3 regions of the Micromonospora sp. NPDC018662 genome follow, and region 2 is predicted to be linked to each of the others. Evidence: riboswitches for the same ligand, from Rfam matches in the RefSeq annotation. Region 2 holds a riboswitch; each other region holds the start of a gene.
What was found. A riboswitch is a leader RNA that binds a small molecule or an ion and turns the genes downstream of it on or off. The one in region 2 is predicted to bind S-adenosylmethionine.
Positions count from the first base shown of each region.

Region 1: it holds a riboswitch for S-adenosylmethionine, as region 2 does, so the genes downstream of both, ACH495_RS08710 (aminotransferase class V-fold PLP-dependent enzyme) here and ACH495_RS12525 (ABC transporter substrate-binding protein) in region 2, are expected to answer to the same signal.
Region 3: it holds a riboswitch for S-adenosylmethionine, as region 2 does, so the genes downstream of both, thrC (threonine synthase) here and ACH495_RS12525 (ABC transporter substrate-binding protein) in region 2, are expected to answer to the same signal.

Region 1 is NZ_JBISAC010000002.1:689,687-699,038, forward strand. Features, by position in the region: gene ACH495_RS08675 (DUF402 domain-containing protein) at 118-624, opposite strand; partial or broken gene ACH495_RS08680 (ATP-dependent DNA helicase) at 749-2,092, shown strand; partial or broken gene ACH495_RS08685 (ATP-dependent DNA helicase) at 2,204-2,890, shown strand; gene ACH495_RS08690 (AI-2E family transporter) at 2,942-4,222, opposite strand; gene ACH495_RS08695 (GroES family chaperonin) at 4,398-4,745, shown strand; gene ACH495_RS08700 (hypothetical protein) at 4,813-4,980, shown strand; gene ACH495_RS08705 (PrsW family intramembrane metalloprotease) at 5,003-6,454, opposite strand; SAM riboswitch class IV at 6,478-6,599, shown strand; gene ACH495_RS08710 (aminotransferase class V-fold PLP-dependent enzyme) at 6,643-7,926, shown strand; gene ACH495_RS08715 (aromatic acid exporter family protein) at 7,986-9,215, opposite strand; gene ACH495_RS08720 (metal-dependent phosphohydrolase) at 9,285-9,352, shown strand, end outside.
Region 2 is NZ_JBISAC010000003.1:651,681-661,032, forward strand. Features, by position in the region: gene ACH495_RS12495 (RibD family protein) at 1-403, shown strand, start outside; gene ACH495_RS12500 (extracellular solute-binding protein) at 495-2,174, shown strand; gene ACH495_RS12505 (ABC transporter permease) at 2,171-3,184, shown strand; gene ACH495_RS12510 (carbohydrate ABC transporter permease) at 3,181-4,101, shown strand; gene ACH495_RS12515 (amino acid ABC transporter ATP-binding protein) at 4,102-4,845, opposite strand; gene ACH495_RS12520 (amino acid ABC transporter permease) at 4,842-5,621, opposite strand; gene ACH495_RS12525 (ABC transporter substrate-binding protein) at 5,660-6,517, opposite strand; SAM riboswitch class IV at 6,762-6,872, opposite strand; gene ACH495_RS12530 (PadR family transcriptional regulator) at 6,995-7,567, shown strand; gene ACH495_RS12535 (acyl-CoA dehydrogenase family protein) at 7,564-9,285, shown strand; gene ACH495_RS12540 (GNAT family N-acetyltransferase) at 9,336-9,352, shown strand, end outside.
Region 3 is NZ_JBISAC010000002.1:709,284-718,635, forward strand. Features, by position in the region: gene ACH495_RS08760 (hypothetical protein) at 1-736, opposite strand, end outside; gene ACH495_RS08765 (cold-shock protein) at 850-1,053, opposite strand; gene ACH495_RS08770 (GNAT family N-acetyltransferase) at 1,271-1,786, shown strand; gene paaN (phenylacetic acid degradation protein PaaN) at 1,847-3,520, opposite strand; gene ACH495_RS08780 (GNAT family N-acetyltransferase) at 3,573-4,592, opposite strand; gene thrC (threonine synthase) at 4,941-6,230, opposite strand; SAM riboswitch class I at 6,244-6,377, opposite strand; gene ACH495_RS08790 (DUF4232 domain-containing protein) at 6,602-7,258, shown strand; gene ACH495_RS08795 (winged helix-turn-helix domain-containing protein) at 7,402-7,629, opposite strand; gene ACH495_RS08800 (hypothetical protein) at 7,853-8,383, shown strand; gene ACH495_RS08805 (hypothetical protein) at 8,380-8,619, shown strand; gene ACH495_RS08810 (DoxX family protein) at 8,684-9,133, opposite strand; gene ACH495_RS08815 (hypothetical protein) at 9,348-9,352, shown strand, end outside.

The DNA.
Region 1 (9,352 bases), on a different contig from region 2:
GGGGCCTTTTCTCTCCAAGATCGGAGGGCGGCAGGCAGCCGGCCGAGAAGGGGCGGCGGGCGACCTGCCACCGCTGGGCCCGGACGCCGGCTGGCCGCCGCGCTGGTGACGCGCGGCTCAGACCACCAGGGCCAACCACTTCCGGTACGACGTGGCGAACGGCTCGGTGCCGTCGCCGAGCGCGCCGAGCAGCCAGCGGGACGCCGCCTCGGCCTCGGCGACCAGGTCGTCCGGGTAGTTCCACCGGGCCCGGTGCTCGGCGAACTCGTCCTCGTCGCGCAGCTCGACCAGGCCGGTCTCGCGGCGGCGCACCACGTCCAGGTCGAGGTCGACCAGGTGGACCGTCTCGTCGCCCTCCCAGCGGGCCGGCGTGGCGATGTCGCAGTAGACCTCGCTGGTGCGCGGCGGCGGGTTGAACATGCCCGTCCACCAGGCGTGCCGGGGCACCAGCAGGACGAACGGGATCTGCTCGACCGACGGCCGGCCGTGGTAGACCGACTCGGTGCCGACCGGCACGCCGAGCCAGACGCCGAGGTCGTCCTCGGCGAGCCGGCGGGCCGGGTAGTCGCGGTGGGCGCTGCCGTCGTACTTGCGGTAGATCACGCGGACCACATCGCTCGGCATGCCTGGCACCCTAACCGATTCCGGCCACGCCACGCGATCGGCAGGTAACCGGACGCGACCCGGTACTCCGCCACGCCGCCGGAGCGGCCGGACCGGCGTCGGTGCCGGCGGGTACGGTCGCACGGTGAGCCCGTCCCGCACCGCCACCGGCACCGCCGTCCCGAAGAAGCGCCGGAGTGGCCGCGCGAGCGGCACGGAGCTGCTGGCCGCCGCGGTCGGCGCGGTCCCGGGCGGCGCGACCCGGCCGGGCCAGCAGCAGATGGCCGAGGCGATCGAGCGCAGCATCGCCTCCGGCGAGCATCTGCTGGTGCAGGCCGGCACCGGCACCGGCAAGTCGCTGGCCTACCTGGCGCCGGCGCTGACCGTGGACGGCCCGGTGGTGGTCTCCACCGCCACCCTGGCGCTGCAGTCCCAGCTCGTCGACCACGACCTGCCCCGGCTGGCCGACGCGGTCGAGCCGGTGCTCGGCCGCCGGCCCACGTTCGCCGTGCTCAAGGGCCGCCACCACTACCTGTGCCTGGCCCGGCTGGACAGCTCCGTCGAGGACGAGCCGGACGACGCGCTCTTCGACGCGCCCCGGCCCGGCGGCGGCACCAAGTGGCTCGGCGAGGCGGGCCGGCTGGGCAAGCAGGTGCAGCGGCTGCGGGACTGGGCGGAGGAGACCGCCACCGGCGACCGGGACGAGCTGGATCCGGGCGTCGACGACCAGGTCTGGCGCAGCGTCTCCATGCCGGCCCGGGAGTGTGTCGGCGCGAGCCGCTGCCCGTTCGGGCAGGAGTGCTTCGCGGAGGCGTCCCGGGCCCGCGCCCGGGAGGCCGACCTGGTGGTGACCAACCACAGCCTGCTCGCCGTGGACATGCTCGCCGGGCGGCACATCGTGCCCCCGCACCGGCTGCTCGTCGTGGACGAGGCGCACGAGTTGGCCGACCGGGTCTCCTCGGCGGCCCAGGCCGAGCTGGTGCCGGAGCTGATCGACAGGTCCACCCGGCGGGCCCGGCCGCTGCTCCGCCCCGACCACGCCGACCGGCTCACCGAGGCCGGCGACGCGCTGGCCGTGGGGCTGGCCGAGGCGCCGGCCGGCCGGCTCACCGCCGGCCTGCCGTCCGCGCTGCGCGAGGCGTGCACGTTGCTCGACTCGGCGACCCGGGCCGCGCTGGAGGCGATCGGCGACGTGAAGGCCGACGACCCGGACCCGGTCCGCAAGCAGCAGGCCAAGGCCGTGCTGGACGAGCTGTCCACCACCGCCCAGCGCCTGCTGGAAGAGGGCGACCACGACGTGGCCTGGGTGGAGAAGCCGGAGAACGGCAGCCGCCGGGCGCTGGTGGTGGCGCCGCTGTCGGTGGCCGGCACGCTCGCCACCCACCTCTACGACGAGCGGACCGTGGTCGCCACCTCGGCCACGTTGGCGCTGGGCGGGCGCTTCGACACGGTGGCCCGGGCACTCGGGTTGGAGGCGCCGCCGCCGGCCCCGCCGTCGCCGGCCGCCGCCGCGATGGCGACCGCAGCCGCCGCCGGCCGCGGCACCGGTCCGGGGCCGGTGGCGAGCACCGAGGGCAGCCGGGCGGCGGTCGGCACGGTCCCGGCCACCGAGGGGCCGGGCTGGCGGTCGCTCGACGTCGGCTCGCCGTTCGACTACGCCCGGCAGGGCATCCTCTACGTGGCCGCACACCTGCCCCGTCCCAGCGTCTCCGGGCTGCCCACGGCGGCCGGCGAGGAGCTGCTGGCGCTGGTCGGCGCGCTCGGTGGGCGTACCCTCGGGCTCTTCTCCTCCCGGCGGGCCGCGCAGCAGGCGGCGGAGCTGGTCCGCGCACGGACCGACCTGCCCGTGCTGCTCCAGGGCGAGGAGGCGTTGCCACTGCTGGTGCGCCGCTTCCGGCAGGAGCGGGAGAGCTGCCTGTTCGGGGTGATGTCGCTCTGGCAGGGGGTGGACGTGCCGGGTGACGCCTGCCAGCTCGTGGTGATCGACCGGCTGCCGTTCCCCCGGCCCGACGAGCCGCTCGCCGCCGCGCGGGCGGCAGCGGTGGACGCGGGTGGCGGGTCCGGTTTCGCGGCGGTCAGCGTGCCGATCGCGGCGGTCCGGCTGGCGCAGGGCGTGGGCCGGCTGATCCGGGCCACCGGCGACCGGGGCGTGGTCGCGGTGCTCGACTCGCGGCTGGAGACGGCGCGCGGCTACGGCCCGTTCCTGCGCCGGTCGCTGCCGCCGTTCTGGTACACGACTCGTCCCGAGGTGGCCCGGGGCGCGCTGGAACGCCTCGCCAAGAGCTGACGCCCGCGCCCCCCGGGTGGGGTGACGCGGGCGTCGGCGGATCGGGCCGGGTCAGGGCGCCTGGGAGGCGACCACCACCGCGTCCGGCGGGGTGTCCGGCACGGTACGCGCGGCGAGCCGGCGGACCGCGGTGTTGAGCACGGCGATCAGCGGCACCGAGACCAGCGCGCCGGCGATGCCGGCCAGCACCACGCCGGCGGCGATGCCGATGATCACGGCGAGCGGGTGGATGGCCACCGCCCGGCCCATGATCAGCGGCTGGAGCACGTGGCCCTCGACCTGCTGCACGCCGACCACCACGCCCAGGATGATCAGGGCGGTCACCGGGCCGCTGTCGACCAGCGCCACCAGCACGGCCACCACGCCGGACAGGAACGCGCCGACGATCGGGATGAACGCGCCGAGGAAGACCAACGCGGCCAGCGGGAACGCGAACGGGATGTCGAAGACGACCAGGAAGATGCCGATGCCCACGGCGTCGATGAACGCGACCAGCACGGTGGCCCGCACGTACGCGCCGAGCGTCGCCCAGGACGCGCGCCCGGCGTCGTCGACCTTCCAGCGCGCGGCCACCGGCAGCAGCCGGACCAGGAACCGCCAGATGTTGTTGCCGTCGCGGAGGAAGAAGAACGTCGCGAAGAGCACCAGCACGGTGCCGGTGAGCACCTCGGCCAGCGTCGCGGCGGTGCTGAGCGCGCCGCTGGTGAACCGTTCGGTGTTGCCGTTGATCCAGGCCTGCGCCTCGTTGATGTAACGGTCGAGCTGGCTGTCGGACAGGTGCAGCGGCCCGGTCTTGAGCCAGTCCTGGATCTGCCGGACGCCCTGCGAGGACTTCTCGCTCAGCTCCGGCACGCCCTGGATGAACTCGTTGACCACCAGCGTGAGCGTGCCGATCACCGCAACCAGGCCACCGACCAGCACCACGCCGGTCGCCAGCGAGCGGGGGAACCGGGCCTTCAGCAGCCAGCCGACCGCCGGGGCGAGCAGCGCCGAGAGCAGCAGCGCGACGGTCAGCGGGATGATCACGATGCTGATCGTGCCGACGATCCGGAGCAGGGCCCAGGTGACGATGCCGATCACGATCAGTCGCCAGCACCAGGCGGCGGCGATGCGCAGCGCGTGCGGCACCTCGGTGTCGTCCCGGCTGACCGTCGAGTTGTGCATGGCGGCCGGCGGCTCGGCGCCCACCACCATCGCCGACGGCGACGCCACCGGACCCGGCGAGACGGGTGAGGCCACGCCCGCGTCGTCCGGTGCCGTGTCCGCCCCCTCCCGGCCGGCCCGGACGGACTCCCGTCCCGACTCGTACGCGCGGCGGAGCCGTCCGCGCATCCGCTCGAAGCGGCTCAAGCGCACCTCCGGCAAAGTTGGCCCACCCACGTACGTGACAGGGGGGACAGGATACGTCCGCCGCCCCACCATAGGGCGGCTCCGCCACACATTGCCCCGCCACGGTCCGGGCCAACCACGGCGGGATCGATCGCGGGGCACGCGGTAGCGTTTTCGCGTGACCGCCGACCAGAGTCTCGACGCCGGGCTGCCCATCCGCCTGCTGCACGATCGCGTGCTGGTGCGTACCGAGGGCGGTGAGGGGGAACGCCGCTCCACCGCCGGCATCGTGATCCCGGCGACCGCGGCGGTCGGCAAACGCCTCGCCTGGGCCACCGCGGTCGGCGTCGGGCCGCACGTACGCTCGATCGTGGCCGGGGACCGGGTGCTCTTCGACCCGGACGACCGGTCCGAGGTCGAGCTGCACGGCCGGGCGTACGTGCTGCTGCGCGAGCGCGACGTGCACGCGGTGGCGGCGGAACGGGTGGAGAGCGGCGCCACCGGCTCCACCGGGCTCTACCTGTAGCCCCGCGCCGTTTGCGGCGCTGCCCGGCGGGAAGCCCAGGCACCTCAGTGCGCCCTGGGGAGGGACCATGCCGATCGTGATCAAGAGGATTCTCGCCTGGGGGTTCCTCGCGTTCCTGATCTACTTCATGGCGTTCCGGCCGGACGGCGCGGCGCAGCTGTTCCGGGGGATCGGGGCCGCGCTGATGGCCATCGCCCAGGGGCTCGGCGACTTCCTCACCGGCATGATGACCTGACCGCCCCCGCGTGGGTGGGTGCTCAGCGGTGCGGGTGCCAGGCGTGCGGGCCGTAGCCCGGGGGCGGGGGCGGCGGGGCCAGCACCACCGGGATCGGCACCACCGGCTCGTCCGGCGCCTCGACCGCGCGCCGGGACCCGTCCGGGAACCGCAGGTGGTAGCGCTGCCCGTCCCAGACGCCGACCGGCGCCTGCGGGTCGCGGCCGACGAAGAACGACCGGTACGCGGCGATCGCGTCCAGCAGTTCCCGTTCCTCCCGCACCGTCCGGTCCCGCTCGGCGGGCTTGCGGTCGAGGCCCCGGCGCATCCCGTCGCGCAGCAGCGCCAGCCGGGTCGCGGCGAACTGGTAGCCCCGCATCGCCTTCACGCCGCCGTCGCCGGCCACCCGCCGGGCCCAGGCGCGGGCCGCGTGCCGCCGGCCCAGGCTGCCCAGCGCCGCCACCTCGGGCGGGGTGAGCCAACCCGCCCGGACGTAGTCGGGCAGCGTGCGCTCGGTGAGCCGCCCCTCCCAGGCCCGCAGCCAGACGGCCAGCCCCACCATGCCGAAGAAGATGGGCACCATCACGCCGATGTAGCCGTAGAGCACGATCACCTGCTGCCCGGTGGCCTGCGCCAGTGAGGGCAGCAGGTTCCAGGTGCCGTGCAGCATCATGGCCAGCAGCAGCCCGGCGAGCGGGGCGAGGATCCGCACCCGCCGGTCGGCGGTACGCGCGGCCACCCCCAGCCCGACGCCGGTCATCGAGGTGAACAGCGGGTGGGCGAAGCCGAAGAGCAGGATCCGCACGATGAAGATCGCGATCACCTGCTGTGCGCCGGTCGCCGGGCCGTACTCCTCCACGCCCGTGCGGTAGCCGTATCCGCCCAGGTAGAGGATGTTCTCGACCATCGCGAAGCCGACCGCGGAGAGCCCGCAGTAGACCAGGCCGTCGGTGATCCCGGAGAACTCCCGGCGCCGGAAGATCAGCAGCAGGATCGGACCGGCCGCCTTGGTCAGCTCCTCGATGAACGGCGCGACCAGCACGGCGGTCAGCGCGGCGGGCAACCCGTTGTCCTCGAACAGCCGCGCGCCGGTCTCGTTGACCAGCAGCGAGATGGCGGTGGAGACGAAGGCGCCCCAGGCGAAACAGAAGATCAGGTATTTCAGCGGCTCGGGTTCGTAGCGGTCGAGCCAGAGGAAGCAGGACACCAGCACCGGCACCGGCAGGATCGCCGCGATCACGCCGACCAGCAGCGCCTCCGCGCCCAGGCTCTCGCCCAGCGTGAAGACCATGAACAGCGCGCCGGCCGCGATCAGCAGCACCACCGCGGCCAGCGCCAGGAAGCGCCGCCAGCCGAGCCGGCGCAGCGGCATCCGCGGCGTCGGCGCCCCGGGCGGCGGGACGGCGGGCGCGGGCGGCGGCGGCAGTGCTCCGCCGGGCGGGTTGACGGCCATGCGGTCAGCGTAGCCACCCGCGCCCCACTGGTCCGGCCGCATCGTGACGGCTATGCTGCCGGGCAGGTCACGAGCGCCAGCGTCAAGCCCCGGCTTGCTGGCCGGCAACCCTCGTCGAGTTCGCGGTGGGGTGCCCCGGGTGATGACCGGGCCCAGCGCCGCGTCGCGTGCTGGGCAAGCGCGGACCCCGTCCCGGCACGCCGGGGTCCCGGTTCCCCGGAGGCTCCGCCATGACCGTCACCCTCGTACCCGCCCTTCCCCCGCTGCCCACGCCGGTCCGGCCGGACCCGCTCGGCGTGCTCGGCGTACCGGGGGAGATCAACCTGGACCATGCCGCCAGCGCGCCGTGCGCGCGGGCCGCGGCCGACGCGGTGGCCGAGCTGCTGCCCTGGTACGCGAGCGTGCACCGCGGCGCGGGCGCGCTGTCGCGGCGCTGCACGCTGGCCTACGAGCGGGCCCGGCAGACCGTGGCGGACTTCGTCGGCGCACGTCCCACCGACCACGTGATCTTCACCCGGAACACCACCGACGCGCTGAACCTGCTGGCCCGGGCGCTGCCCGCCGGCACCACGGTGGTCACGTTCGGCGGCGAGCACCACGCGAACCTGCTCCCCTGGCCGCGCGGCTCGGTGCGGCTGCCGGTGCCGGACTCCCCGGCCGACGCGGTCCGGTCGCTGACCCTGGCGCTGGGCGAACTGGCCCGCGACGCCCGGCCCGGCCTGCCGGTGCTGGTCGCGGTGACCGGCGCCAGCAACGTCACCGGCGAGTGCTGGCCGGTCGCCGAACTGGCCCGGGTGGCCCACCGGCACGGCGCGCGCATCCTGGTGGACGCCGCCCAACTGGCCCCGCACGCCCCGGTCGACCTGACCGCGCTGGACGTGGACTACCTGGCGCTCTCCGGCCACAAGCTGTACGCCCCGTTCGGCACCGGCGTGCTGGCCGGGCGCGCGGACTGGCTGGACGCCGCCCCGCCGTACCTGGCCGGCGGCGGGGCCACGAGTCACGTCGGCGCGGCCACCCACCAGGTGCGCTGGGTGACCGGCCCGGCCCGGCACGAGGGCGGCACCCCCAACCTGCTCGGCGCGGTGGCGCTGGCGGCGGTCTGCGCGGCGTTCTCGGCGGCGGACCGGACCGCGCTGCACGCCCGGGAGCAGGCGCTGCTGGCCCGGCTGCGGTCCGGCCTGGCCGCGCTGCCGGGCGTGGTGGAGCTGCGCACGTTCGGTCCGGACGCGCCCCGGGTGGGCATCGTCAGCTTCGTGGTCGCCGGGCGGGACTCCGCCGAGGTGGCCGCCCATCTGGCGGCCCGACACCGGATCGGCGTCCGGGACGGCCTGTTCTGCGCCCACCCGCTGACCCGCCGCCTGCTGACCGAGGCCGCCGTCCGGTCCGGCCGCACCGACCTGCCCCCCACCGCCCTCCGCGCCAGCCTGGGCCTGGGCACCACCGAGCACGAGATCGACACCCTCCTGACCGCCCTGGCGGCGCTGGCCCGTCCGCGTCGATCAGGAAGTTGACCGACCCGGAAAACGCTCTCCCACCCGTCAACCTCATGATCACCAAGGCGGGGCGGGGGTCAGCCGACGGGAGGGGCGGTGCAAGCGGTGGCGGGCTGGTCCTTTCCGTGGAACGCCTGCCGGACCAGGCGGTTCGCCTCGTCCTGGTCGATGCCGGACGCCACCATCAGGTCGCTGGCGGCGGTCCGCACCTGGGCGATCACCACGCTGCCGGAGAAGCCGACCCCCTCGGCGTACGCCCGGCCGGCCTCGCTGACCGCGCGCAACACCCGCTCCCGGGCCTTTTCCGGCTCGTCGCCGGAGGCGAACTCGTGCCGGAGCAGGCGTACCGACTCGGCCAGGTGGGTGATGGAGTCCGGCATCGGCTCGGGGACCGGCTCCTCGTCCTCGATCATGGTGACCGCGCGGCGGATGAGCGTGCCGCTGTTACGCATGGCCCGGTCGATCGGTTCGGCCGCCTCCGCGTAGTGGGTCAGCTCGCTGCGCCGGTGCCAGCGGGCCGGCGAGATGGTGATGGTCTCCTTGGCGCCCTCGATCGCCTCGGTCAGCGCGGCCAGTTCCTCCTTGTTCTCCCGGAGCCGGAACAGCGCCCGCTGGGCGGCGCCCCGGTCCCGGTTGCGCAGCGCCTCGGCGCACGCGTCGAGCTGCTCGGCGAGCAGGTCCAGCGCCGGCCGGGCGGCCCGGTTGAGCACCCGGAGCGGGTTGAGCGGCAGCAGGACGGCGGTCACCAGCAGCGCGATGCTGCCGCCGACGAAGGCGTCGACGAAGCGCGGGAACTCGATGTTCTCGGTGGACGGGGTGAGCGTCACGATCAGCACCGCGGTGGCCGCCGCCTGGATCACGATGGCCACGCTCGCCCCGGCGAAGATGGTCAGCAGGATCGCCGAGGTCACCACCAGCGCGAGCTGCCAGGCGCCGGTGCCCAGGAAATAGATCAGCACGTCGCCGACGAGGACGCCGACCGCCACCCCGATGATCAGCTCGACGGTACGCCGGAACCGCTGCCCCACCGAGGCGGCCAGCGTGCCCACCGCGGAGATCGGGGCGAACACCGGCTGCGGGTTGTGCAGCAACCGGTGCGAGACCAGGTACGCCAGGCCGGCCGCGAGCCCCGCCTGCAACGCCAGGCCGAACGCCGTCCGGACCCGGTGCAGCCGGTCGTGCAGCGTGGCCTTGCTCCGGTGGCGCAGCTCGTCCATGGCGGAGGCGATCCGTGGCCCGTCGAGGTCGCCCAGCGACTCGCGCGACGTCATGCGCCGCAGGAACGGCGGTCGTCGGTCCCGGGCCATGGCGGGTACTACCCGTCCCGTCCCCGGTGAATCCTCGCCCCGACGCCGGAGTGGGGCACACTGCACCGGATGGACGAGCTGACGGCGCGGTGGCGGGCGACGGCCCGGGCGGCCGGCGCGACCGATCCGGCCGGCGT
Region 2 (9,352 bases):
GGCCCGGTTCTTCACCGTCGGCGAGGGCGCCAAGCTGGTCTACTGCCCGAGCGGGGTGGTGGAGAAGGCCCGGGAGCAGGTCGGCGCGGTGGCTACCGTGGTCGACGCCGGTGAGCCGGTCACCCCGGAGGTGGTCGTCGCCGACCTGGCCGGGCGCGGGGTCGGCCGGTTGATGGTGGAGGGCGGCGGCACCATGCACCGCCAGTTCCTCACCGCCGGCCTCGCCGACGAGCTGCATCTGGTGGTTGCGCCGTTCTTCGTGGGGGACGGCCGGGCGCCCCGGTTCGTGGGGGAGGGCCGCTTCCCCTGGCACCCGGGTCGTCGCGCCCGGGTGGTCGAGGTGCGCCAGATCGGCGACGTGGTGCTCACCCGGTACGCGCTCTCCGACCGCTGCCGAGCCTGACGGACGGTCCCGGTTCGCTCTTGTGCAAGCTCACGGTCGAAGTTAGTTTGTTGCTCATCCATACGAATGCATCCCTCCCGAAGGGGTATCGATGAGCGTGCACCACCCCGATCCCGGCGCCACCCGCCGCCGCTTCCTCGGCCTGGTCGGTCTCGGCGTGGCCGCCACCGCCGGCGGCCCGCTGCTCGCCGGCTGCTCCGAGAAGCCGACCGGTTCCGGCGGCGCCCAGCAGCTCGACGCCGTCTCCGGCGTGCTGCCGACGCGCAAGGACCTGGCCGGCGCCGTCAAACCCGACATCGTCGGCACCCGGCCGGTGCCCGACGGCTACACCAGCTACCCGGCCACCCTGGTCGACGCCATCACCGACAAGCCCGGCACCAGTGGCAAGCAGGTCACCGCGATGACGCCCGCCTGGGGCCCGGCGCCGCCCGGCGTCGCGCAGAGCGCCTACCTCCAGGCGGTCAACGCCGAGCTGGGCACGCCCGTCACCTTCACCATCCAGGACGGCAACACCTACGCCGACAAGCTCAACGCCATGTTCGGCGCCCGGGACGTGCCGGAGCTGGTCTGCGTGCCGGGGTGGGAGGTGGAGAAGATCCCGCGTTTCGCCGAGGCGATCAAGGTGCTCTTCGAGGACCTCACCGACCACCTCAAGGGCGACGCCGCCAACGCGTACCCGATGCTGGCCAGCTTCCCGACCGGCGCCTGGCGCGAAGCGGTCTGGAACGGGCGGCTGATGGCGGTGCCCAACCCCACCGACGGGCCGTTCCCCTGGGCGCTGTTCGCCCGCAAGGACCTGCTCGACGCGCGCGGCCTCGCCGTGCCGAGCAACCTCGACGAGCTGCTCACCATGGCCAAGCAGGTCACCGACCCGGCGCGCAAGGTGTGGGCGTTCGACGACGTCTTCGCCATGATCCAGATGTTCCACAAGGTGCCCGGCTCCAACGGTGGCTGGCGGCTGCGCTCCGACGGGACGCCGGAGTTCAAGTACGAGACCCCGGAGTTCCGCCGGGCGCTGGAGGTGATGGTCCAGGTCTACAAGGACGGTCTGGTCCACCCGGACGTCGTGGCCAGCAAGGGCGCGGACGCCAACACGCTGTTCGCCAAGAACGGCGCCATCGTGTTCAAGCAGGCCGGCGTCGGCTTCTGGCAGGGCGCCCAGGCCGAGCACCAGAAGACCAACCCGAAGCTCAACATCCAGCCGGTGCCGATCTTCTCCGCCACCGGCGGCGACCCGCTCGTCTGGGGCGACGACAAGCCCATCTCCTTCACCTTCATCAAGAAGGGCGTCGGCAAGGAGCGGATCGAGGAGCTGCTGCGGATCATCAACTGGTGCTCCGCGCCGCTGGGCAGCCAGGAGGCGCAGCTCCGCGACTTCGGCGTCGAGGGAAAGCACCACACCAAGTCGCCGAACGGTCCGGTGAAGACCGACCTGGCGTTCAAGGAGATCGCCAACCAGTACTTCTTCATCAGCGGCCGTAACCCCACCATCGGGCCCTACCCGGACACCCCCCGCTACGTCCAGGACGTCCTGAACTACTCCAACCAGATGGTCACGTTCATGGAGAAGGACCCCTGGGACGGCGTCAAGCTGGAGATGCCGGCCGCCTACAAGGCCAACCAGGTGCCGACCGAGGACAAGTTCACCGACATCCAGCGCGGCCGCCGCCCGCTCGGCGACGTGGACGCCATCGTCGCCGAGTGGAAGGCCAACGGCGGGGAGGAAGCCCGCAAGCTGCTCGCCGACTCGCTGCCCAAGGGGGCCAAGTGAGCGAGCCGGCCGTCGCGGTCGGGCCCGCACGGGCCCGACCCGGCGACCCGGCCCCACCGGCCCGTACGCCCCGCCGTCGCCGGGTGCCGCTGCGCACCCGGCTGCGCCGGGACTGGCAGTTGCTGGCCATGGTGGCGCCCGGCTTCCTGGTGCTGCTGATCTTCAGCTACCTGCCGATCGCCGGCAACGTCATCGCGTTCCAGGACTACAACCCCTACCTGGGCGACAACCCGTGGTCGGCGTTCACGCACAGCAACTGGATCGGCTTCGGCCAGTTCCAGCTCCTCTTCGACGACCCGGCGTTCTGGGACGCGTTCCGCAACACCCTCGCCATCACCGCGTTCCAGCTGGTGTTCTTCTTCCCGCTGCCGATCCTGCTGGCGGTCATGCTGCACAACCTGCTCTCCAGCCGGCTGCGCGGGTTCGTCCAGACCATCGTCTACCTGCCACACTTCTTCAGCTGGGTGCTGGTGATCAGCTTCTTCGTCGCCATGCTCGGCGGGGCCGGGTTGCTGGCGCAGACCATGCGCGACGCCGGCATGCAGCCGTGGAACGTGATGACCAACCCGGACACGTTCATCGTGCTGGTCACCGCCGAAGCGGTCTGGAAGGACGTGGGCTGGGGCACCATCGTGTTCCTGGCCGCGCTCTCCACCATCGACCAGAACCTCTACGAGGCGGCCGCCGCGGACGGCGCCGGACGGTGGCGGCGGCTCTGGCACATCACGCTGCCCGGCCTGCGCCCGGTGATCATCCTGCTGCTCATCCTGCGCCTCGGCGACGCGCTCTCGGTCGGTTTCGAGCAGTTCCTGCTGCAACGCGACGCGGTCGGCCGGCAGGCCGCCGAGGTGCTCGACACCTTCGTCTACCACTTCTCCATCGCCACCGGGAACTACGGCTACGGCGCGGCGGCCGGCCTGTTCAAGGCCGTCATCGGCCTGGTGCTCATCCTGGCCGCGAACCGGGTGGCGCACCTGCTCGGCGAACGAGGGATCTACTCGAAGTCATGACCGTGACCATCCGCCGGCCATCCGGCACGCGCCCCCGCCGCCCGGTGTGGGAGGAACCACCGACCCCGGTCGGCCAGGGGTTCAAGGCGCTCCTGCTCACCCTGCTGGTGCTCGGAGTGCTCTTCCCGCTCTGGGTGGTGCTGGTGACCAGCCTCTCCTCCCGCCAGACCATCGCCGACGCCGGCGGCCTGGTGGTGGTGCCGAAGGGGATCGACACCTCGGCCTACCAGACCATCCTCGCCGGCGGGGCGGTCACCCGGGCGCTGTGGATCAGCACGCTGGTCACCGTGTGCGGCACCGCGATCGCACTGACCGTCACCGTGCTCGCCGCGTACGGGCTGTCCCGGCCGGGCTCGCTGGGCCACCGCTGGCTGCTGGCGTACTTCCTGATCCCGTTCCTGCTCTACCCGCCGCTGGTGCCCCGCTACCTGGTGGTCACCGGGCTCGGGCTGAAGGACACCATCTGGGCGCTGGTGCTGCCGCCGGCGATCAGCGTGTTCAACCTGGTCGTGGTGCGCGGGTTCGTCCAGGGCATCCCGCAGGAGCTGCTGGACAGCGCCCGCATCGACGGCGCCAGCGACTTCCGTACGCTGGGTCGGATCGTGCTGCCGCTGTCCCGCGCGGTGATCGCCGTGGTCGGGCTCTTCTACGCGGTCAGCTACTGGAACGTCTGGTTCGACGCGCTGCTGTTCATCGACCGCAACGACATGTACCCGATCCAGCGGGTGCTCCAGAGCTACCTGCTGGCCGGGCAGGCGCCGCACACCTCCGGCGGCACCACCGGGGTGACCATGCCGCCGACCGAGGCGATCAAGATGGCGGTGGTGGTGCTGACCGTCGCGCCGATCGTCGCGGTCTACCCGTTCATCCAGCGGCACTTCATCAAGGGCGTGCTGATCGGCGCGGTGAAGGGCTGATCAGAGCACCTGGGACAGGAACCGTCGCAGCCGGGGGTGTTGGGGAGCCTCGAACACGGCGGCCGGCGACCCCGCCTCCAGCACCACGCCGGCGTCCATGAACGCGACGGTGTCGGCGACGGTGCGGGCGAAGCCCATCTCGTGCGTGACCACCACCATGGTCATGCCGGCGGCGGCCAGGTCGGCCATCACCGCGAGCACGCCCTTGACCAGCTCCGGGTCCAGCGCCGAGGTGGCCTCGTCGAAGAGCATCACCTGCGGTCGCAGCGCGAGCGCCCGGGCGATGGCGACGCGCTGCTGCTGGCCGCCGGAGAGCTGCGCCGGCCGGGCGTCGGCCTTCGCGGCCAGGCCCACCAGGTCGAGCTGGGCGCGGGCGAGCGCGACCGCCTGGTCCTCGTCGAGCTTCTTCAGCTTCCGCAGCGCGAGCGTGACGTTGCGCAGCACGCTCAGGTGCGGGAACAGGTTGAACTGCTGGAACACCATGCCGATCCGCTGTCGCAGCGCGTCCGGGTCGTCGCGCAGCACGCTGCGGCCGTCCAGCAGCACGTCGCCCCGGTCCGGCTCGATCAGCCGGTTGATGGTGCGCAGCAGCGTGGACTTGCCGGAACCGGACGGCCCGATCACACAGGCGGTGCCGCCCCGGGCCACGTCCAGGTCGGCGCCGCGCAGCACCCGGTGCGCGCCGAACGCCAGGTGCACGTCGCGGACGGCGAGGCTGACCGAGGTGGCGGTGCTGGTGCTCATCGCGGGTCCCTTCCGGTCGGGGTGACGCCGGCCGGCGTCAGGTCGGGTTCGGGCTCGGGCGGCGGGGCGGTCGGGCGGCCCTGGCGCAGCCGGCGGTCCAGCCAGTTGACCGCGTGCGTCAGCGGCACGGTCAGCAGCAGGTAGCACAGGCCGGCCAGCAGCAGCGCGGACTGGTTGCCGGTGTTCGCCGCGTAGTCCTGGCCGATCCGGAACAGCTCGCGCTGGCTGGCCAGCAGGCCGAGGAAGTAGACCAGGCTGGAGTCCTTGATCAACGCGATGAGCTGGTTGACCCAGGCGGGCAGCACCCGGCGTACGCCCTGCGGGATGACCACCAGGCGCATCGACTCGGCCCAGGAGAAGCCGAGGGCGCGGGCGCCCTCCAACTGGGCGGCCTCCACGCTCAGGATGCCGGCCCGGAAGATCTCGCCGAGGTAGGCGGCGGCGATCAGCGACAGCGCCAGCACGCCCAGCGGGTAGGGGTTGGGGCCCCACACCGCCATGCCCAGCGGCGCCAGGCCGACGCCGATGAGCAGGATGGTGGCCGCGGCCGGGAGGCCGCGGAACACGTCGGTGTAGACCCGGGCCGGCCACCGCAACCATCGGGTACGCGAGATGCCGGCGACCGCCAGCAGCATGCCCAGCACCGAGCCGAGCAGGGCGGCGGAGACCGCCAGGAGCAGCGTGTTGGGCAACCCGACGGTCAGCATCTCGGGCAGCGCCTCGCGCATCGAGTCCCAGTCGAAGAACGTCTCCCAGAGGGTGCTCAGTGGATCCATGGTTCCTCCGTCCGCCCCGCTCGTGTCCGGCTGTCCGCTCAGGAGGCGGCCGACGGCGAGGGCGTCGCCACCGAGCCGCTGCCGGGCGTGAAGTCGGCCGGGATCGGCCGTCCGGGGTAGTACTGCGCCTGGAGCTTGCTCCACGTCCCGTCCGCGATCACCTCGTCGAGGCCCTTGTTCAGCGCCTCGCGCAGCTTGTCGTTGCCCTTGGCCACGGCGTACGCGGTGGGGGCCGTGCTGAGCTGCTTCGCCGCGACCTTGATCTTGCCGGTGCTGTCGGCCGCCGACTTGTCGCCGATCTCGGCGGGCGCGATCCAGGCGTCGGCGGTGCCGGCCTTGAGCTGGTTGACCGCGCCGTTGTAGTCGGGCACCCGCACCGGGTCCAGGTTCTGCCGGGTGGCGAAGTCGTCCTGCACGGTGCCCTGGACCACCACCACCCGCTTGCCGGCGAGCTGGTCGAAGCCGGTGATCGGGGAGCCGGCCGGCACGTCCAGGCCGAAGTAGCCGAAGTCGTAGCCGTTGCCGAAGTCCACTGTCTTCTTCCGCGCCTCGGTGACCGTGATCGAGGAGCTGCCGACGTCGAACTTGCGGTTGTTGACCTGGGAGAGCAGGGCGGAGAAGTCGGTGCCGACGAACTCCACCTCGAGGCCCACCTTGCCGGCGACGGCGCGCAGCAGGTCGTTGTCGAAGCCGGTGAACTCGCCGTCCTTCAGGTAGACGTTCGGCGGGGCGTCGGTGAGCGTGCCGGCCCGGATCACACCGGGTCGGAGCAAGCCGTACGGGTTGTCGGCCTGGTCGGCGGCGTCACCGCCGCCGCAGGCGGTCAGCGCGCTGGCGGCGAGCACGGCGGCGGCGCCGAGCGCGGCGACGCGGGTCAGGACGGTACGGATACGCACGATGTCTCTCCAGAGTGGACGAACACGCGGGACGCGTGTCGGTGCCGGCGCCGCCGGGCACGGCGGAGCCGGGAAGGGTGGATCGGGAAGAGGGTGGAACGCCTGCTCAGCGCGCGTCGCGACAGCTGTCGCTGCACACCCGCATCAGGTCGACGTGGCGGCGCTTGACCAGCGCGAGGCCGGCCCGGGTGAGGGGTGGTGCGAACATGGGTCTCCCTGGTCCGTCGGTGCTGACCTGGGTGCCAGGCCACGCTTGCACCGGCGGCTGCCGGTGCCTGGTCCTCACCCGGAGCACCCCACCGTGGTGGAGGGTTGCCGGCCAGCGAGCCGGGGCTTGACGCTGGCGCTCATGACCTGCCGAAAGGCTAGCAGCACCGGGTCGCCGGCCGTCCAGCCGTTATGACCACCCTCACGCGCCGTGCCTTACCGCCCGGCTGGGTCTTGCTATGCAACAAGGTGCATAGCAAGATGGCCGGCATGTCGCTGGAGCACGCCATCCTCGTCTCGCTGCTGGAGCAGCCCGCCTCCGGCTACGAGCTGGCCCGGCGCTTCGACCGCTCGATCGGGCGCTTCTGGACCGCCACCCACCAGCAGATCTACCGCGTGCTCAAACAGATGGCCGGGGACGACCGGATCACCGGTGTCGAGGTCGGCCAGGAGAGCCTGCCGGACAAGACGGTCTGGTCGGTCACCCCGGCCGGCCGGGCCACGCTCGTCGACTGGCTGCACGCCCCGGTGCGCCCGGAGGCGGTGCGACACGAACTGGCCGTCAAGATCCGTGGCGCCGCGTTCGACGACGCGGCCGGGCGCGCCACGCTGGTCACCGAGGTCGAGCGCTACCGCGCCGACCACGAGGCCGTCCTCGCCGGCTACCTGGCCGGCGAACGCCGCGACTTCCCGCACCCCGACCCACCCGACGCCCGCGCGGCGCTCCAGCACGTGGTGCTGCGCGGCGGCATCGCGTACGAGCGGATGGTGCTGGCCTGGCTGGACGACGTCCTGGCCACCCTCCGCGACCTCGACCTCGACCCGGAAAGGCCCTCCGCGTGAGCGACCCGCTGCTGTTCCACCCGCACCGCTACGACCCCGCCGACCTCGACGAGACCTCGCGGCGGCTGCTGCGCGCCACGATCGACTGGTTCGAGACGCGCGGCAAGCGCGCCCTGGTCGACAGCTACCACGCCCGCGAGTGGTACGCCGACTTCCTCGACTTCGCCGCCCGGGAACGCCTCTTCGCCACGTTCCTCACCCCGGCCGCCGACGGCGGCGACGACGCCGACAAGCGCTGGGACACCGCCCGCAACGCCGCGCTCAGCGAGGTCCTCGGCTTCTACGGGCTCGGCTACTGGTACACCTGGCAGGTCACCGTGCTCGGCCTCGGGCCGGTGTGGTCCAGCGGCAACGCCGCCGCCCGGGCCCGCGCCGCCGAACTGCTCGACCAGGGCCACGTGATGGCGTTCGGCCTCTCCGAGCGGCCGCACGGCGCCGACATCTACGCCACCGACATGCTGCTCACCCCCGACGGCGCGGGTGGTTTCCGGGCCACCGGCGGCAAGTACTACATCGGCAACGGCAACGTCGCCGGCCTGGTCTCGGTCTTCGGCCGGCGCGCCGACGTCGAGGGCCCCGAGGGGTACGTGTTCTTCGCCGCCGACAGCCGGCACCCGGCGTACCGGCTGGTCCGCAACGTGGTCGCCGCCCAGATGTACGTCTCCGAGTTCCGGCTGGAGGACTACCCGGTCCGGGCCGAGGACGTGCTGCACACCGGGCCGGCCGCGTTCGACGCCGCGCTGAACACGGTCAACGTCGGCAAGTTCAACCTCTGCACCGCGTCCATCGGCATCTGCGAGCACGCCATGTACGAGGCGGTCACCCACGCCCACGGCCGGGTGCTCTACGGCCGGCGGGTCACCGACTTCCCGCACGTGCGCCGCGAGCTGACCGACGCGTACGCCCGGCTGGTCGCGATGAAGCTGTTCAGCGACCGGGCGGTCGACTACTTCCGCTCGGCCGGCCCGGACGACCGGCGCTACCTGCTGTTCAACCCGATGACCAAGATGAAGGTCACCACCGAGGGCGAGAAGGTGATCGACCTGCTCTGGGACGTCATCGCCGCCAAGGGCTTCGAGGCCGACACCTACTTCGACAAGGCCGCCAAGGACATCCGCGGCCTGCCGAAGCTGGAGGGCACCGTGCACGTCAACCTGGCACTGATCCTGAAGTTCATGCCCAACTATCTGTTCCGGCCGCAGCCGCACCCGCCGGTGTCGACCCGGCGGGACGCGGCCGACGACGCGTTCCTGTTCCGGCAGGGCCCGGCGCGCGGCCTCGGCGCGATCCGCTTCCACGACTGGCGCGCCGCGTACGACGCGCACGCCCACCTGCCGAACGTGGCCCGGTTCCGGGAACAGGCCGACGGGTTGGTCACGCTGCTCGCCACGCACGCGCCGGACGAGACGCAGCAGCGCGACCTGGACTTCCTGCTCACCATCGGCCAGCTCTTCGCGCTCGTGGTCTACGGGCAGCTCGTCCTGGAGCAGGCGGAGCTGACCGGTCTCGACCCGGACCTGCTCGACGAGATCTTCGACCTGCTGGTGCGGGACTTCTCCGGCTACGCCACCGAGCTGAACGGCAAGCCGGCCACCACCGACGAGCAGGCCGCCTGGGCGCTCGCCCACGTCCGCCGCCCGGTGGTCGACGCCGACCGCACGGCCCGGGTGTGGCAGCGGGTGGCCGACCTGGCCGGCGAGTACGAGATGCGGCCGTGAGCGGCGGAATCGGCGCGCGCGACGGCCCGCCCGACCGGTAGGTTGCACGGATGTTCGCGCTTGCCCT
Region 3 (9,352 bases), on a different contig from region 2:
CGGAGATCACCGCCGCCGGGACGCCCTGGGTGAGCAGCATGATCGGCAGGAGTTGCCGCCAGCCCCGCCGGACCGCGCCGGCGCACCGCGCGAACCAGCCCCCGACGCCCGCGTGCGGCGGGGTGACCAGCGGATCCTGCGGATCGAGACCGGGGTACCAGCCACCGGCCATCGGGTGACCGGGGTACGTCACGCCGGGCATCGGGTGACCGGGGTACGCGGTCCCGGTCGCCGGCCAGCCCCAACCGCCGGGCGGAGCGGCGTCCGGCGCGGGCCACCCGGACGGGGCGGCGTCCGGCGCGGGCCAGCCGGGCGGGGCGGCGTCCGGCGCGGGCCAGCCGGGCGCGGCGGCGTCCGGCGCGGGCCAACCGGGCGGGGTGCCCTGCGGCGCGGGCCAACCGGGCGGAGTGCCCTGTGCTGCGGCTGGCCAACCGGGCGGGGTGGCCTGCGGCGCGGGCCAACCGGGCGGCGGCGGGGTGGCCGGGCCGGACGGGTACGGGTGGGCGGGCGGCGGGCCGTACCCGGACGGGTTCGGCGCGTCCGGTTCGGAGTCCGGCCGCCCGGCGGAGGTCGGGTCGGCCCACGGGTCGACGGCCGGTTGACCGGCGGTGGGCGTCGGCGAGCCGGGCGACCCCGGCTGCTCCGGCACCGGCGGCCCGACGGCCGGCGGCGTGGGCCGGTCCGGGTCGGCCGGGGGCACCGGCTCGGTGGAACCCGACGGGGGCAGGTCGGACATGGGCCCTCCTCAGCGGCGACGGCTGGAACGGCTCATGATCTTCCACGGTGCGGGGTGGCAACGCAGCCCCGGTCGGGCGGCTCGGCTCGGCCGCGGGCGACGGCCGGGAGCGATCAGGCGATGACGCGGACGCGCTCGGCCTGCGGGCCCTTCTGGCCCTGGGCGATCTCGAACTCGACCCGCTGGCCGTCGTCCAGCGCCTTGTAGCCGTCCATCTCGATCGCGGAGAAGTGGACGAAGACGTCCTGGCCGCCGTCGACGGCGATGAAGCCGTAGCCCTTTTCGGAGTTGAACCACTTCACGGTGCCCTGTGCCACGGTGCACTTCCTCACTCTGCGCGGCGTCCCAACACCCGGAGACCGGCGGACCGGCACCGGCGGCGCACCGGTTCGGCGATCGGCGACGCTGAATAGGTGACCGAAATCGCACGCTACACGAGGCGTGACGACGGCGCACGACCACAAATCGGGCATTTTTCGGGCTGGTACGGCACCCGGACGCGCCGCCTCCGACCCGGTCCGGTATGTATGCGGCATGACCAGCGCGCCCGTCCCGCCCACGGTCCGGCGGATCCGCCCGGAGGACGCCGCCCGGATGCGGGCGCTCCGGCTGGAGATGCTGGCCGACACCCCGCTGGCCTTCCTGGAGACCGTGGCCGAGGCCGCCGCCCGCCCGCACGCGGACTTCGCGGCCCGGGTGGCGACGGTCTCACGGGGCGACCACATCGCCCAGTTCGTCGCCGAGGCGGACGGTCGCCTGGTCGGTCACGCCGGCGGCATCGCCGCCCCGGACGAGCCGGGCCTGACGCTGGTCTACGCGGTCTACGTGACGCCCGCTCGACGGGGCACCGGGCTGCTGGCCTCGCTGGTGGACGCGGTGGCGGCCTGGTCGCGGGCCTGCCGGCGGCCCGAGCTGATGATGGAGGTGGTGGTCGGCAACGAGCGCGCCTGCCGGGCCTACCGGAAGCTGGGCTTCACCGACACCGGGGTACGCGTCCCGCACCCCCGGCTCCCCGCCCTGCGCGAACTCCAGATGCGCCGCCCGGCCTGACGTCTGGTGTTAAGCGGGGGCCCCTCCTCTACCGAATGCGTTAAGAAGGGGCCCCGCCTTTCACGCGTGGCGGCGTGACTGCACGACGCGGAAGCGGTTGGCGACGTAGGCGCCGTCGGTCAGCGCGGAGTTCGCCGCGGGGTTCGCGCCCGAGCCGTGGAAGTCGGAGAACGCCGCCGACTGGTTGACGAACACGCCGCCGGTCAGGTTGCAGGACAGGTGCACCCCGGCGTCGATCGCCGCCGCCTCGGCCGCGTCCAGCACGGCCTCGTCGGTGGAGTAGACGGCCGCGGTCAGCGCGCCCTTCTCCCCCACCGTCTCGCGCAGGATGCGCAGGCTGTGCTCGGTCGAGTCGGTAGCGATGGCGAACGAGATCGGCCCGAACCACTCCCGCGCGTAGGTCGCGGTGTCGCCGGCGTCCAGCTTGACCACGGTCGGCGTACGCACCACGGCGCCCGGGAAGGACGGATGCTCGACGGTCCGCGACTCCAGCACCGGCTCGCCGACCTTGGTGACCTCGTCGAGCCGCTCCAGCACCCCGTCGTTGACGATCGCGCCGGTCAGCTCCACGCCCCGCGCCGGGTCGGCGGTGAGCTTGGCGACCGCGCCGGCGATCCCGGCGGCCACCTCGTCGAAGCTCTTGTGCCCCTGGTCGGTCTCGATGCCGTCGCGGGGGATCAGCAGGTTCTGCGAGGTGGTGCACATCTGACCGCTGTAGAGCGTGAGCGTGAAGCCCAGGTTGCGGCAGAGCCCGACGAAGTCGTCCGTGGAGTCGATCACCACCGTGTTCAGGCCGGCCTTCTCGGTGTAGACGGCGGCCTGCCGGGCGTTCGCCTCCAGCCAGTCGCCGTACTCGGTGGAGCCGGTGAAGTCGACGATCTTCACGGCCGGGTGCAGGGCCAGCGTCGAGGCGAGCTTCTCGCCGGCCGCCTCGGGGGCGAGCTGCACCAGGTTCGGGTCGAAGCCGGCCTCGGCGAGCACCTGCCGGGCGTACTTGACGGTGATCGCCAGCGGCAGCACGGCGCGCGGGTGCGGCTTCACGACCACCGGGTTGCCGGTGACCAGCGAGGCGAACAACCCGGGGTACGAGTTCCAGGTCGGGAACGTGTTGCAGCCGATGACCAGGGCCACCCCGCGCGGCACCACGTGGAACGTCTTGGTCATCCGCAGCGGGTCGCCCTTGCCGGCGGCCTTCTCCCAGCCGGCCGTCCCCGGGTGGCGGGTCATCTCGGCGTACGCGTAGGCGACCGCCTCCAGCGCGCGGTCCAGCGCGTGCGCGCCGCCGGCCTGGAACGCCATCACGAACGCCTGGCCGCTGGTGAACTGCACGGCGTTGGCCAGCTCGAACACGTTCTTGTGCAGCCGGTCGAGGATCTCCAGGCAGACGCCCGCGCGGGCCTTCGGGCCGGCGTCGCGCCAGGCCGGCAGCGCGGCGGTGGCGGCGGCCACCAGCTCGTCCGCGCCGGCGTGCGGGTAGCGCACGTCCAGCGCCACGCCGAACGGGCTGGCCTCGGTGGCCACGGTGGTGCCGTCACTCGCCTGGTCGAGCGGGAAGTCGCCGCCCAGGTACGCCTCGAAGGCGGCCTTACCGTCGGCGGCGGCGGTCTCGCCGTACACCCGGGGGCTGGGCGACTCGGGATAGGCGGACCAGTACCCGCGCTCCGTGATGGCGGTCAGCGCCCGGTCGAGGGTCTCGGCGTGCCTGGCGTACAGGGGGTGCGGGGTCTCCGTCATGCCCGCCATCATGCAACAGAAAGGCACCAGATCAGTAGGGGCGTGTCACAAGTCAGATCGTCAACTGCCAGTCGACCGAGCCGGCGACCGGGCGGAAGCCGAGCTGCTCGTTGATCGCGATCATGTGACTGTTGGCGGCGGCGTTCCAGGTGTCGACGGTACGCAGCGCCGGTTCGCGCTCCAGCGCGTACGCCAGGTTGGTGGTCTTGCAGAGCAGGCCGAGCCGGTGGCCGCGGTGGCCGGGGTCGACGATGGTGATCTGCTGCCAGGCGTGGTCGGTGCTGCTCGCCTCCAGGCTGAGCTGGCTCCAGCCGACCAGCCGGCCGGACGCCTCGTGCACCGCACCGGTGTTGTAGCGGCGCACGCCCCGGGCGTCGAGCGCCCGCTCCACGCCCCGCTTCCGCTGCGCGTCCATCTTCTGCTGCTCCCACGCCAGCTCGCCCATGGGCGCGTCGAGCAGCAGCCGGCCCTCCAGGTGGGCGATGTCCGCGACGTACTCGTCGGGGGTGTGGTCGCGCCAGCGCACGGTGCGGTAGCCGGTGGCCGCCGCGCGGGCGTCGGCCAGCAGCGCGGCCAGCCGGGCCCGGTCGAGCGCGGTGATGTCGAGCCGGCGGCGGACGTCGGTGTTCGCCGGTTTCGCGCCCATGGCGGCGGCGAACGCCGCGCCGGGGAACACCCGCTCCGCCTCGCCGGGCAGCGCGGCGGCGGTGGAGCCGACCAGCCGCTTGCCGCCGTGCTCCCGGAGCAGGCGTACGCCGTGCCCGTGCAGCGCGCGCCCGATCCCGCGACGCCGGCGGTCCGGGTCGACCACCAGCTCGACGCCGGCGTTCTCGACGTTGTCCAGCGTGTGCAGGTGGAGCCGGAGCCAGCCGACCGGCTCCCCGTCGAGGCGGGCGACGAGCCACCGCCCGGCGATGCCGGGCATCGGGTGCCGCAGCAGCGCCTCGAACCGCCGGCGGCAGGTCGGCGGCAGGTCCGGCTCGTCGACGGCGCGGGCCGCCTCCGCGATCCGGTACGCCGCGTCCAGCGTCGGCGTGTCGGCGACGTCCAGCGGGGTGACGGTCAGGCCCATGGCGGTGAGCCTGCCCCGGAAGAAGCGACAGGGCCAGCGGTTTTCCGCTGGCCCTGTCCTACGTTGGTCGGGAGGGACGTCCGCACAACGCCTCCGGCGTTGGGTCGCAAAACTTTGAAAAGTCTCCGGCGAAAGCCCTCCCGCACGGAGCATCTTGCGCCGTCCGGTTCCTGCCGTCAAGTCCTCCGGTGACAGTTTTCCGACACTCCCCGCACTCCCCCCGTCACCCCCCGCCCCTCCCGCGCGAGCCCCACCCCACTCAGGCGGCGCGCTGATTCACGGAAAGTGTGGCTATTTCGTCCCGGATAGCCACACTTTCCGGGAAAGAGCGGGCATGGGGGTGAGGGGTCAGGAGAGGAGGCCGGCGTCTCGGGCGGCGCGGAGGTTGGGCTTGATGCGGTGGGTGGGGCCGGACTCGGCGGCCACCGCGTCGAGCGTCTTCAGGCCCTCGCCGGTGTTGAAGATCACCGTCTCGGCGGCCGGGTCGAGCTTCCCCGACTCGACCAGCTTGCGCAGCACCGCCACCGTCACGCCGCCCGCGGTCTCGGCGAACACGCCGGTGGTCCGCGCCAGCAGCGTGATCCCGGCGCGGATCTCGTCGTCGTCGGCGTACTCCATCCAGCCGCCGGTGCGGCGGACCGCCTCCAGCGCGTAGACGCCGGCCGCCGGGTCGCCGATGTTCAACGACTTGGCGATGCCGGTCGGCTTGACCGGGACGATGGTGTCGCGGTCGTCGTGCAGCGCGGTGGCGATCGGGTTGCAGCCGGCGGACTGCGCGCCGAACACCTTCCAGCCACCGGCCGGCGCCTCGACCAGCCCGATCTCGACCAGCTCGGTGAACGCCTTGTCGATCTTCGTCAGCAGCTCGCCGCTGGCCATCGGGATCACCACCTGGGCGGGGATCCGCCAGCCGAGCTGCTCGGCCACCTCGTAGCCGAGCGTCTTGGAGCCCTCGGCGTAGAACGGCCGGACGTTCACGTTGACGAACGCGGTGTCCTCGAACTCGTCGGTCTCCACCAGCTCGCCGCAGAGCCGGTTCACGTCGTCGTACGAGCCGTCGATGGCGACCAGGTCACCGCCGTAGACCGCGGTGGTGACGACCTTCCCCTGCTCCAGGTCGCTGGGGATGAACACCACCGACGGTACGCCGGCGCGGGCCGCGTGCGCGGCGACCGAGTTGGCCAGGTTGCCGGTGGACGCGCAGGCGTAGCGGGTGAAGCCGAGGGCGCGGGCGGCGGTCAACGCCACCGACACCACCCGGTCCTTGAACGAGTGGGTGGGGTTGGCGCTGTCGTCCTTCACCCAGAGCGGCGCGGTGAGGCCCAGCTCGGCGGCGAGGTGACCGGCGGCGACCAGCGGGGTCAGCCCCGGGTCGAGGGTGACCCGGGTGGCCGGGTCCTGGCCGGCGGGGAGCAGGGCGGCGTACCGCCAGATGCTGTCCGGGCCGGCCTCGATCTGCTCGCGGGTGACGGTGGCCAGGGCGGCGGTGTCGTAGTCGACCTCCAGCGGGCCGAAACACTCGTAGCAGGCGTGCTGCGCGGCCAGCGGGTAGCGCGCGGAACAGGCGCGACAGACCAGGGCGCGGGCCGGGCTGCGGGTGGTGTCGATGCCGGAGACGGCGGGAAGCGTCGACGTCATGTCGAGGAAGTTCCTCTCATCTTTCCCCGCATCGCCGGGTGCGGCGGGGACGGAATTGGCACCTGCCCGCAGGGCGCTCGCCATCGAGCGTGCGGGTGGTTGCCGGGGCGTCGTCGGGCCGTATCCCTCAGCCCCTCTGGATGAGGTATGCAGTTGTGCCGTCGAGTCTATGCGCCGCCCACCGTGCCGCCACCCGGGGTTCCCACCCTCTGGGCCGCCCCCACCGACTCCCACCTCCCCACCCTCACCCCACCCCCGTGGTTGATCATGACGTTGGCAGCGACAAATCGGACCGCGCCTGCCGCCAACTTCATGATCGCCAAGGGGGTGGCGGGACTTCGGGAGGGTGGGGTGGGTGGGATGATCCTCGGATGCGGAGGATGTGCGCGGGGATCGGGGTCCTTGTCGGGGGGACGCTGCTGGTGGGCTGCGCTCCGACGCCCGCCCGGGTCGACCCGCTGCCCATTGCGCCGGAGCGGCCGGGCGTCGAGGCGGCGCCGTCCACCCCGCCGCCGTCCACCCCTCCGCCCTGCACGCCGGAGGGCATCCGGATTACCGAGCTCGGGGTGAGCGCCGCGATGGGGCTGCGGGCCATGGGCCTGGAGCTGGTCAACTGCGGCAACCAGCCGTACGAGCTGCGCGGCCATCCGGCGGTCAAGCTGCGGGACGCCGACGGGGACCCGATCACCGTCCGGATCATCCCCGGCGCGAAGGGGATCACCTCCGGCTTCGACGCCCCGCCCACCCGGCTCGTGCTGCGCCCCGGCGAACGGGCCGGCGCCGCACTGCTCTGGCGAAACACGGTCACCGACCCGACAGTGGTGGCCACCGCGGGCGCTCAGCTCGACGTCGCGCCGGTGGCCGGTCGGCCGACGCAACCGGTGGCGCTGGACGGGCCGATCGACCTCGGCAACACCGGCCGGCTCGGGGTCAGCGCCTGGAAGCGCCGCGACGCCGACCCGACCACAAAACCGGTCACGCCGAGCGCCCCACCCTCCGCGGCGGAGACCCCGGACAACCCACTCTGACCGCCACGCCTGCACCGCCGACAGCAATCGGAGAGATCTTGGAAGGAAAGTGCCCCTCCAAGGGCCATCTCCTTCCAAGATCTCGGGCCGTGGCGGTGAGGGACCTCGCGACAGCCGCAGTGGGGTGGATTGCCCCCGGGTAGTTATCCATTCACCTCGCGCACGAACACCCCGCGGCCGGGAGCGCCGACGACCACCCCACGGTCGCGCAACAGTGCCACCGCCCGCGCAGCCGTGGAGAACGACACCGAGTAGAGGTCGGCGAGCTGCGAGTAGGACGGAAGCTTGGCACCCGGCCCGTACTCGCCGCTCTTGATCCGACCGGTGATGTCGGCGGCGATGTCGCTGTAACTCAATGGAATCGCGGGCACGGCGGTCCTCCCGGGTTGGCGGTCCCATCTGATCACGGCACGCAACTCACCTCAAGCGCTTGGTTGACCTATGTCACTAGGAGCAATAGCATCGAAGCGAGTCGCCCGGGTTGGCACCAGGGCGTCCCCCCGGGACAAGAGAGCCCGGACCGCGCCGGAGCAGCGCACCTTCGACGGGACCAATGCGCTGCTCCGGCACCCCACCAGGCAAAGGAGGCGTGATGTGACGAGTTCGGAGGTGCCCGCCGCCAGCGCGATCTGGGCGGTCGAACAGGTGACCGGCGAGCTGCGGGAGACGTACCTCGACGTGGCCGCCGCCGCCGTGCTGCTGGAGCGCGTCGGCGCGGGCTGCGCGCATCCGGCGATCAAGCTGGCCCGGCGCAGCGGCGAGGACGCCCTCGACCTGGCCGGCGACGCGGAATTCCAGGTCAGTGACGGGGTACGCCGGCTGCGCGTGGCCGCCGGACACCGGGACACCGCCACCATCGGCGGGCTGGTCGAGGCGCTGGACGGGGTGCGGGACCGGTTGGGCGCGGCGGCCGATCGGATCGGGCGGCTCCCGGCCCGGATCACCGCTGCCGGGCGGCAGCTCTCCGTCGCCGGCCGGGACGACGACCCGGTCAGCGGCACGACGGTCCGGCAGTGGCAGGACGGCGCCGAACGACTCGCCCGGATGGCGGAGAGCCTGACGTCGGCCGCTGCGGCGCTGTCGTCGTACACCGAGGGGTTGACCGACGGGGGTCGACCACGGTGACCGACCCGCACTGGATCATCCACCTGCCCACCACCCTGACCAGCGTCGACGAGGCCGCCGCCCTGTCCATGGCGCTGCGCCGTTCGCTCGGGCACGTGCTCGCCATCGACTTCGGTGAGACCACGCTGTCCGAGGAGGACCGACAGTCGGTGCGGACCCGGGTCTGGTGCGACGCCCCGCTCGCCACCTCCCGACGCTGCTCCCGCGCGGCGGCCCACTCCGGCCGCTGCCGCTGACGGATCGTGGTACGGAACCGCCCTCGGAAGGGCGCTCCCGTACCACGATCTCGGGGACGGCGGGTCAGGCGGGGACGGAGGCGCGGCGGGTCGCCGGGGTGGCGTCGGCGGGGGCGCGACGACGGGAGATCAGCGCGTCGAGCGCCCAGGTGCCCGGGCCGAGCACCGCGACCAGCAGGAACGACCAGCAGAAGAGCGCGGCCAGCTCGCCGCCGTTCTTCATCGGCAGCAGGCCGTGCGGCTGGTGGACCACGAAGTACGCGTACGCCATCGAGCCGGAGGCGAGCAGCGCGGCGGGCCGGGTGACCAGGCCGACGAGCACCAGCACGCCGCAGACGAGCTGGATCAGCGCGGCCCACCAGCCCGGCCAGGTGCCGACCGGGACGGCGCCGCCGGTGGCCGGATTGCCGCCGAGTATGCCGAAGATCGACGCGGCGCCGTGGAGCAGGAAGAGAAAGCCGACGACGATGCGGAACAGGGAGAGCACGGGACCGTTCAACTGCGCCGGGACCATGGGAAACCTCCTGGGACGGGTAACGGACGACGTCCAGGATGGCGGCCATAAAGATTGAAAGTAATCAATTCCTTGCAGGCGGGACAATCCCATGGGAACGCTCCCATGATATGGAAGTCGGGTAGCCGACAGGAAGACCTCCGACCGGTCGGAGTGTGGCATCTGTGCACTAGCGTGCTCCTTGCTCCCCAGTGGACCGTTCGGGAGGTGACCGGTGGG